Regions from separate parts of the Devosia sp. MDV22-iso42 genome, predicted to be linked through region 1. Evidence: riboswitches for the same ligand, from Rfam matches in the RefSeq annotation. Region 1 holds a riboswitch; each other region holds the start of a gene.

Region 1 (3,263 bases):
TCAGGGCCGCTCTATCTGGGCCTGCCGCCGCCGCAGCTGGCGCCATCGACAGGCCTGCCCGGCAATTAGGGTGTCGTGCCGTCAGCTGGCGGCGTTTCCGCCTTGCGGCGATACCAGCCGAGCACCGCCACGCGCGCCGCCGATGAAAGATTGGTGGTCTGCCGGTCGGCGTCGATGCTGGCAATCAGGGCGGTCATGGTCTGCCCGGCCTCATGGGCCATCAGTTCCAGCGCCGCCCAGAATTCAGGCTCAAGCGCAATGGAGGTGCGGTGGCCGGCGATGGACAGGGAACGCTTGTCCATCGGCGGGGTTCAGGGCTTCTTGCGGAAGGCGTCGAGGCTGACGACCTTTTCGCCGGGCTTTTCGCTCTCGGTGCCCGCCGCGCCGGCTTCGGCCTCAACGGCGTCATCCTCGGCATTTTCGACCATTTCGGCGCCCGGCGCGGTCTGCGGATCAAACTGCAGGCCGAACTGGACCGACGGATCGAAGAAGCCTTTGACCGCCGAAAAGGGAATGACGAGGGTTTCGGGAATGCCGTCGAAGGACAGGCCGACCTCAAAACCGGTCTCGGACACCTTGAGGTCCCAATACTGGTTCTGGATGACGATGGTCATTTCCTTGTCGTACTGGCCGAGCAGCTTCTCGCTCAGGCGCACGCCGGGGGCGCGGGTCAGGAAGGAAATGAAGAAGTGGTGCTCGCCGGGCAGGCCGGTCCGGGCGACTTCCGCCAATACCTTGCGCACGACGCCGCGCAGGGCTTCCTGGGCGAGAATATCGTAGCGCATGTGGTCTTCGGCCATGGTCACCCTTCCGGTGCTGAGAGATAGAATCCCGAACGGCCCATATCAGCCCTACGTTCCGTGCGATTTCAAGAACTAAAGCTTGTCGGCTGCCCGGTACCTGAAAATGAAAGTGCAGGCTTCTGTTGCCAGGTGCCTGCGAACCCCGCCTGTCACCCGGCTAGGGGTGGAGGACTTAATTTCCCAATGCTAGCACTGCTTACGCAGCGAGAGCGACTGGAGCCTTATTGTTGTCATTTGCAACTATAAGTTTCGGACCGATAACGGTGGTACCTCACCGAGCAAAAGCACACCCTTTACACCCTCGTCGATCCTGTTTCGCCCCCATTGGCTGCCCCGAAAAGGGGTAGATGGTGGAGGCGCCGGGTACTGCCCCCGGGTCCGAATGGCTTATTACGATGACAATTTATCGCCATAGCTCTTGCGAGCAATCCCTATATAGGCGCGCTGCCGGTGCGATGCAAATGCTGCGACAAATTTCTGCTTGATGCGGGCGGGTGCTCCGGCCCCTGCATGGCGCTTGTCCCGGCACGGCGTCATGCGCTAACGTGATCGTGATGGTTTTCGCCCCCGCATGCGCGGGGCGGATGAAAAGGGAACACGGTGCGGCGTATCCATCAGGAGCCAAAACCGTGGCTGCCCCCGCAACTGTAAACGGTTTTCGGCCGCAATATGCCACTGACGCCAAGTCGGGAAGGCGCGTGCCGATGCAATCCGTGAGCCAGGAGACCTGCCATCAAGTGCGAGCACAGCCGTGCTCATTGACGACAGCAGGCCGCACGGTGGGTGCGGAGAGGAGACAGACATGCATATCGAACCGGGCATCGTTGACGGTGCCAAGATTACCCTGAGCTACGCCACGGCCGCCGGATCGTTCGGGCTGGCCGGCAAAATGGCGCTCGACACGATTCGCACCGAAGGCGCCGGCGCCCTGGCGCTGCGGAGCCTTTGCACCACGGCGCTGGTATTCAGCTTCTTCGAGGTGTTTCCGCACCATGCCGTCGGCGTGTCGGAAGTCCACCTGATCCTGGGCTCGACCCTGTTCCTGATCTTTGGCGCCGGCGCGACCGGGCTGGGCCTGGCCCTGGGCCTGCTGCTGCAGGGCCTGTTCTTTGCGCCGTTCGACCTACCGCAATATGGCATGAACGTCACCACGCTGATCGTGCCGCTTTTTGCCATGACCTTCCTGGCCAAGCGCATCATCCCGCAGGCCACGGCCTACAAGGACGTCGGCTACGGCCAGGCGCTGATGCTGTCGACTGCCTATCAGGGCGGCACCGTCGCTTGGGTCGCCTTCTGGTCGCTCTATGGCGGCGGTCTTGGAGCGCAGAACCTGGCCGCCACGGCCAGCTTCGGCGCCGCCTATATGCTGGTGATCGTGCTGGAGCCGCTGATTGACCTGGGCGTACTGGCTTTGGCCAAGCTCTCCGGCGGCTTCAAGGGCCTGCCCCTGTTGCATAACCGGCTCTACCACGCCGGCGCCTGACGTTTACGGCAGCCTCGCCCAGCGGGGCTGCCACCCGTCCGGACCGCTGTTTTAACGACCCGCCTCGACCGCGATCGGTATAGACTGGCCGTCACACTAGTGGTGAGGCTGGCATGGCGACGACGACATCTGACAAGCTCGGTCACGCGGCCGAGCGGTTTCTGGACAAGGGCGAGACCGCGCTCGATGCGCGCGAGCGGCATGTGCTGGAAAAGGCGCTGAGCCGGCAGACGCTGGCGCTGGACACCAGCAAGACCTTTGACGAGGATGCTACCTTCGGCCAGCGGCTCGCCGATGGCGTGGCCGCGTTCGGCGGCTCCTGGACGTTCCTGATCTTCTTTGGCCTGGCCCTGCTGGCCTGGGTGGCGAGCAACCTGCTGATGGCGGGCCGGGCGCCCGACCCCTATCCCTTCATCTTCCTCAACCTGATCCTGTCGATGCTGGCGGCCGTGCAGGCGCCGGTCATCATGATGAGCCAGAACCGGCAATCGGCCAAGGATCGCCTGGTCACCAGCCATGACTACGAGTGCAACCTCAAGGCCGAGATCGAGATCATGGCGCTGCATGACAAGATCGACCAGATGCGCAATGACGATCTCAAGCGGCTGATCGGCCAGCAGCAGGAGCAGATCGCCCTGCTGACGCGTCTGGTGCAGGGCCATCTTGATGAAGGGGCGAACCCGGACGGCACCCGGCCGACGTGAGCGCTAGCGCTTCCAGGCCATGCCCATATAGACGTCGCCGGCCCGCAGTTCGGCGAGCATCTGCTTGAGATGCTTGTGCCTGGTGTCGTCGCGCTTCACCTTGTTGATCCACAGCAGGTAGTCGTTGCGCTGGTAGGGCGGGCGCGCCTCATAGGCGGGGCGCAATCCGCTGGCGTCGAGCGCCTCGCGGACGAAGTCGGGCATGGGCTCCCGTTTTCGCAAAGGACGCAGGACCGGGCTCATCTTGTTTCCTCATCGACCTGGTGACGACAG
Region 2 (3,263 bases), on a different contig from region 1:
GGGCCATGACGACCACGAAGGCCATGACCATGACGAGCATGGCGAAGGCGACATGCATTTCTGGCTCGATCCGCAAAATGCCAAGTTGATGGTCGCCCAGATCGCCACCACCTTGGCCGCCGCCGATCCCGACAATGCGACAGCCTACCAGGCCAATGCCGCGGCCGAGCTGGTCAAGCTCGACGCGCTGCAGGCAGAACTCAGCACCACCCTGGCGCCAGTCGCCGACAAGCCCTTCATCGTCTTCCACGACGCCTACCAGTATTTTGAAAGCCGCTTCGGTCTCAATGTCGCCGGCTCGGTCACCGTCAGCCCCGAGGTGGCGCCCGGCGCCGCCCGCATTGACGAACTCAAGGCCAAGGTCGGCACGCTCGGCGCCACCTGCGTCTTTGCCGAACCCAATTTCGAACCCACCATCATCTCGGCCATCATCGAGGGCACGCCGGCCAAGGCTGGTGTTCTCGACCCCGAAGGCGGCGCCCTCACCGAAGGCCCCGACCTCTATCCCACCCTGCTGCGCGGCCTTGCCACCAGCCTGGTCGATTGCCTCGGCTAATGCGCTCTGCCAGCCCGGTCCGCCGGGCTGGCTATTTCAGCGGCCCCTTGAAGATGAAGAACGCCCCCAGCGCGATCATGCCGAAGCCGATGCCGTGGTTCCAGGTCAGCTTCTCGCCCAGGTAGAACACCGCAAACAGCACGAAGACCGACAGCGAGATCACCTCCTGGATGGTCTTGAGCTCGGCCCCCGAATAGACGCCATAGCCGATCCGGTTGGCCGGCACGGCCAGCCAATACTCGAAAAACGCAATGCCCCAGCTGATCAGCACCGCCGCCCACAACGCCGAGCCGGGCCATTTCAGGTGCCCGTACCAGGCAAAGGTCATGAACACATTGGATGCAAGCAGCAGCCCGATCGGGGCCAGCGTGGCAAAATTGAAGCCCAAGGCTTCCTCCTCAACAAACCGGTCAGCAGCCGGCGGCGCTATCTAGCCGGACTGTCTGCCCTCGGAAAGTCGGTTTCTTGCAGGTCTCGCCCGCTCAGCGGGTATGCTTGGTCTTCTGCTCGAGCCCGTAGAGGTCGTCATGCAGGCTGTCCATCCGCTCCTTGAGCGCGCTCTGGGCGTCATAGACCCCGCGATTGTAGTAATAGGCGCCCATCTTTTCCGCAAAGAACGCCATCAGCAGTTCAGCCGGTATGCTGCCGATCTCCTGGTCGAGTTCCTCGCGGAAATAATCCTTGATCTCCCCGACAATGGCCTTGGTTTCGTCCTTGCTGAACTTGATCGGTTTCATCGCGCGTCTCCTGGCTCTGTCCTGATCTAGCCCGAGTCGCCTGCCGCTGCCGGGCGGAAATCGCCGCCTTTGCGCCCCTCTCGGCTTGACGTCGGCCGCCTTTTCCGTGCAACGGCCGGCCAGACATTGCAGTCCGCGCCATTTGGTGGCACACCACTTCCCGTGTTGGTTCCCGAAGGCTCCGTGCCGGAAGGATACCCGGTTCAGGCGTTTGACGCGCTTGTGCTGGACTAAGGGAACACGGTGCGACGTACCCATCAGGGCGCAAGACCGTGGCTGCCCCCGCAACTGTAAGCGGTGCATTCCCCTCAATTGCCACTGGCAGCCAAGCTGCCGGGAAGGCGAGGGGCGTGGTGATCACCGCGAGCCAGGAGACCTGCCATCACACCATCCGGGCGCAGAGCCCTTAACCCTTTGCGCCGTCGGGTGGACGGCCAGGAGATGTCATGACGCAGACCCTATGCTGCCCCAATTCCGTCCTGCCCAGCTGCCGCCTTTGCGGGGTGCCGGCATGAGCAAGATTCCCACCACCGTCATCACCGGCTTTCTCGGCGCCGGCAAGACCACCCTCGTGCGCCACCTGCTGGCCCATGCCCCCAAGGGCAAGCGCATTGCCCTGATCATCAATGAGTTCGGCGATCTCGGCGTCGACAAGGATATCCTGGCCGGCTGTGGCGATGAAACCTGCCGCGAGGAGGACATGATCGAGCTCTCCAATGGCTGCATCTGCTGCACCGTGGCCGACGAGTTCATCCCCACCATGCAGGCTTTGCTGGCCCGCCCCGACAAGTTCGACCACATCATTATCGAGACCTCCGGCCTGGCTTTGCCCCAGCCGCTGATCCGCGCCTTCAACTGGCCCGAAATCAAGGCCCAGGTCACCATTGACGGCATCGTCACCGTCGCCGACGCCTCGGCTCTGGCCGAAGGCCGTTTTGCCAGCGACGAAGCGGCCGTCGACGCCCAGCGCCGCCAGGACGAAATGCTCGATCACGAGACGCCCTTGGGCGAACTGTTCGAGGATCAGCTTTCGGTGGCCGATCTGGTCGTCATCAACAAGGCCGATCTGCTCGACGCCGCCATGCTCGACAAGGTCGAGGCCAATATCCGCGCCGAACTGCGCCCCGGCGTCGGCGTCATCCGCGCCAGCAATGGCCATGTCGATATCACGGCTCTGCTCGGCCTGGGTATGGGCAGCGAGGACGATATTGCCAACCGCCCAAGCCATCACGAGCTTGAGCACGGCGGCCAGACGCACGAGCACGACGATTTCGACAGCTTCTCCATCCGCCTGCCGTCCATTGCCGGCAAGGATGAGCTGCTCGCCATCATCGAGGCCACCATCCGCGAGCATGACGTGCTGCGTCTCAAGGGCTTTGCCGCCGTTCCCGGCGCCAATGCCCGCCTCGCCATCCAGGCCGTCGGCCCCCGCGTCAGCGCCTATTTCGACCGCCCCTGGAAGACCGGCGAAAGCCGCGACACGGCTTTGGTTGTCATCGGCGAAAGCCCGCTCGACCGCGCCGCGATTACCGCCAGTCTGCAGCGAGCGCTCGCCGTCGCCGCATAATGCGCTCTTGCGTCGATCTGGCCTCCCTCGCGGGTGGTCAGGTCGGCGCCCAACCAAGGAAAAACCATGACCGAAATCACCAAGGACGCCAACGGCACCCAGCTCAATGACGGCGACGCCGTGACGCTGATCAAGGACCTCAAGGTCAAGGGCACCTCGGTGACGCTCAAGCGCGACACCCTGGTCAAGAATATCCGCCTGACCGGCGACACCGCCGAAATCGAGTGCAATGCCGAAAAGGTCAAGGGCCTGGTCCTGCGCACCGAGTTCGTCAAGAAGGCCTGATGACTGCCACCCCCGCCAGTGCCAGCGCCTTTCCGCTCGCCCGTTTCCTGACGGTCCTGCTGGCCGGCCCGCTGCTGGGCACGCTGGTCTTTATCACCGCCATTCTTGTCCCGGGCTG
Region 3 (3,263 bases), on a different contig from region 1:
TGGTCAGCGCCGAGGAACTGGCCGCCGTGGAGGCGCGCATCCGCAAGGTCAACCCGCTGGCTGCTATAGAGCATGCCAAGCGCTGCGACCTGCCGCTCGACCGGGTCCTGGGGCGCGACGCCTTCAATCTGCAGCATGTGCTTGAGGTCGAGCCGAACTTTTTGACCGAAGACCATGCGCACGACCATGACGAGGAAATCGGCAGCGTGTCGCTGGTGAGCGAGAGCCCGCTCAACGAAAAGGCCTTCTCCACCTGGATCCGCCAGGTGACGCAGACCTTTGGCACCGACATCCTGCGCATGAAGGGCATCATCGCCTTCAAGGACGATCCGGAGCGCTTTGTGGTGCAGGGCGTGCACATGCTGCTCGAGGGCGATTACCAGCGCCCCTGGAAGGCTGATGAACCGCGCCAGAGCCGCCTGGTTTTCATCGGCCGCGACCTGCCCGAGCAGCTGCTGCGGACCGGCTTTGCGCAGTGCCAGGCATGATGACCGGATTTGTTTCTGACCGGCCCGAGCCAGCGATCCGGGCGCGGGTGGCCGATTGGCAGCTCGGTGCACCCGGCACCGGGCTGGTCTGGCTGCACGATAGCTTGGTGGCCGCCTCCGGTGACGGCAGGCTCCATTTTGCCGGCGCTGATGATCACGCGCTCACCTCCATGGACCTGCACCAGGGCGCCATCCTGGCGCTCGCCGCCCATGCTGCTGGCGGCCGCGTGATTACCGGCGGCGATGACGGGCGCGTCATGGCGGCAAGCCAGGACGGCAGCGAAAAACTGCTCCACCAGCCCGGCCGCTGGATCGACGCCGTTGCCGTTGGCCGTAAGGGCCAGATTGCGGTCGGCATCGGCAAGCAGGTCCAGCTTTGGCTGGGCGATGAGCGCCATTGCAAGGACATGCCGTCGACAGCGGCAGGCCTCGCCTTCGATGCCAAGGGCGCCAGCCTGGCGGTGGCCCATTATGGTGGCGTCAGCCTGATCGACGCCGCCCATCCCAAGCGGGAACCGCGCCTGCTGGCCTGGAAGGGCTCCCATATCGGGGTGAGCTTCAGCCCCAATGGCAAGTTTGTCGTGTCGATCATGAGCGAAAACGCGCTGCATGGCTGGCGCGTCAAGGACGCGGTCAATATGGCCATGTCCGGCTATCCCACCAAGCCACGATCGTTGTCCTGGTCGGCCGATGGACGGCTCTTGGCATCCTCGGGCGCCGACGGCGCCATCGTCTGGTCCTTTGCCGGACGGGAGGGGCCGATGGGGACATCGGCGATCAGCCTGGGGGAACGCGGCGTGCCGGTGACCGCCCTGGCCTGGCACCCTAGCGCACCCATGCTGGCACTCGGCTATCGCGACGGCGCGGTGCAGCTGTGCCGGTCCGAAGACGGCGCCATGCTGCCCATGCACGAGGCCGATGGCGATCCGGTCGCTTTTCTGGCCTTTGCCGCCCATGGAAGGCAGTTGGGGGCGCTGAGCACGGCGGGCAAGTTGTGCCGGTTTGATCTGGCGGGGTGAGGGGGCTTGCCTGCGCCCTTGACTTCAGGGGGCCAGGATGGCTTGTTGCGCCATGTTGAAGGTTCCTTCGCGGCCCGCCGGCCAAAGGGGATTAAAAGGGAACACGGTGCGACGTACCCATCAGGGCGCAAAACCGTGGCTGCCCCCGCAACTGTAAGCGGTGAGTTCTGCTGGAATCGCCACTGATCCTCTTGGATCGGGAAGGCCCAGACAGCGCATAGACCCGTGAGCCAGGAGACCTGCCATCGACATATCTTCAACCCGGCCGGGGTGTGCCGCGGAGAACGATGATGGCGCATGACGACATTACTGCTGGTCTATGCCTGATGGGTTCGCCTGGTCTGCCCCGCCTTTTAGCGGGGGGGTCCGGTGGAACAGGCGCGTCCATGCCACCCAGATAGTTGCCACGGGCAACCTGGCCGATCGGCGCTGAACCAGCCAGTAGCTGCGATTGCAGGTTGCCGATCTACTCTACGTAATGTAATAACATCACATTCGTCTGGATATCTGCGACGAGTGCCCAATCGTCTGCGGAGTCTGGCATGATCGCGCTGCAACATTCCCTCGGCCCACGCCCCGCTGGCCTCAGCGTGAACCAGTTGAGCTGGGGTCCGAGCCCGCAGCAGGCGATCATTTCGGGACTACACTTTTCGGTGCAGCCGGGACAGATGCTGGCCGTGGTCGGCCCCAATGGCGCCGGCAAATCCAGTCTGCTGCGCTGCCTCTATCGCTATCACCGGCCCACGGCTGGTCTGGTGCAACTTGATGGGCAGGACCTCTGGACACTCCGGCCCAAGGCCGTGGCGCGGCGGATTGCCACCGTGCTGCAGGAACCGGCCAGTGATTTCGGCCTGACCGTGGCCGAAGTCGTCGCCCTGGGACTGGCGCCGCATCAGGGCCCTTTTGCCGCCGTCGATGAACAACCGGTGCTTGAGGCGCTGGCCTTGCTCGGCCTTATCGCCCTGGCACCGCGCAATTTTGCCAGCCTGTCGGGTGGCGAGAAGCAGCGCGTGCTGATTGCCCGGGCGCTGGTGCAAAAGCCCGACCTGTTGATCCTGGATGAACCGACCAATCACCTCGATATCCGGCACCAGCTCGAAGTGCTGGCTCTGCTGGCCGCGCTGCCCACCACGGTGGTGGTGTCGCTGCACGACCTGGCCCTGGCCTCCGCCCATGCCGACCAGGTTCTGGTGCTCGACCAGGGGCGGCAGGTCGATATCGGCCGTCCGCTCGACGTGCTGACCCCGGCAGCAATCGACCAGACCTTTTCGGTCGCCACCACCATCGACAGCCATCCCGCGACGGGCCGTCCCCGCTTTTCCTTTCACCTTCCCCTCAAAGCCTAAGGAGTTTCTGCGTGCGTTTCGTTCATACCCTGCTGGCCACAGGCCTGCTGCTCGCCTCGGCGTCGGCAGCCCAAGCCTTTCCCGTCACCGTCAAGAGCTGCGCCCGCGAGGTGACCTTTGCGGCGCCGCCGCAGCGCGCGGTGTCCAATGACGTCAACCTCACCGAAATGATGCTGGCGCTCGGCCTGACCGACCACATGGTCGGCTATACCGGCGTGTCAGAATGGAAGACCCTCGACGAAACCCTCCGCCAGGATGTCAAGCAGCTGCCCGAGCTCTCGCCGGACTATCCCAGCAAGGAGGTCCTGCTCGGCGCCGATGCCGACTTCTACTTTGCCGGCTGGAACTACGGCATGAAGGTGGGGGGCGAGGTGACGCCCGAGACGCTGGCCGCCTTCGACATCGCCGTC

What was found. A riboswitch is a leader RNA that binds a small molecule or an ion and turns the genes downstream of it on or off. The one in region 1 is predicted to bind cobalamin.
Region 2: another riboswitch for cobalamin. It lies ahead of cobW (cobalamin biosynthesis protein CobW); the one in region 1 lies ahead of AC4NN3_RS08715 (energy-coupling factor ABC transporter permease).
Region 3: another riboswitch for cobalamin. It lies ahead of AC4NN3_RS01695 (ABC transporter ATP-binding protein); the one in region 1 lies ahead of AC4NN3_RS08715 (energy-coupling factor ABC transporter permease).

The regions. Positions count from the first base shown of each region.
Region 1 covers NZ_JBZVWR010000007.1:256,092-259,354, forward strand. Annotated here, with positions in the region: gene AC4NN3_RS08695 (AsmA family protein) at 1-69, shown strand, start outside; gene AC4NN3_RS08700 (ribbon-helix-helix domain-containing protein) at 66-302, opposite strand; gene AC4NN3_RS08705 (SspB family protein) at 312-800, opposite strand; RNA gene ssrA (transfer-messenger RNA) at 912-1,268, opposite strand; cobalamin riboswitch at 1,342-1,552, shown strand; gene AC4NN3_RS08715 (energy-coupling factor ABC transporter permease) at 1,606-2,286, shown strand; gene AC4NN3_RS08720 (DUF1003 domain-containing protein) at 2,400-2,990, shown strand; gene AC4NN3_RS08725 (YdeI/OmpD-associated family protein) at 2,994-3,194, opposite strand.
Region 2 covers NZ_JBZVWR010000014.1:72,149-75,411, reverse strand. Annotated here, with positions in the region: gene AC4NN3_RS17475 (zinc ABC transporter substrate-binding protein) at 1-556, shown strand, start outside; gene AC4NN3_RS17470 (DMT family protein) at 588-944, opposite strand; gene AC4NN3_RS17465 (DUF2164 domain-containing protein) at 1,039-1,293, opposite strand; cobalamin riboswitch at 1,494-1,674, shown strand; gene cobW (cobalamin biosynthesis protein CobW) at 1,805-2,860, shown strand; gene AC4NN3_RS17455 (alkylphosphonate utilization protein) at 2,927-3,145, shown strand; gene AC4NN3_RS17450 (hypothetical protein) at 3,145-3,263, shown strand, end outside.
Region 3 covers NZ_JBZVWR010000006.1:2,959-6,221, forward strand. Annotated here, with positions in the region: gene AC4NN3_RS01685 (CobW family GTP-binding protein) at 1-488, shown strand, start outside; gene AC4NN3_RS01690 (WD40 repeat domain-containing protein) at 485-1,507, shown strand; cobalamin riboswitch at 1,550-1,768, shown strand; gene AC4NN3_RS01695 (ABC transporter ATP-binding protein) at 2,050-2,853, shown strand; gene AC4NN3_RS01700 (ABC transporter substrate-binding protein) at 2,865-3,263, shown strand, end outside.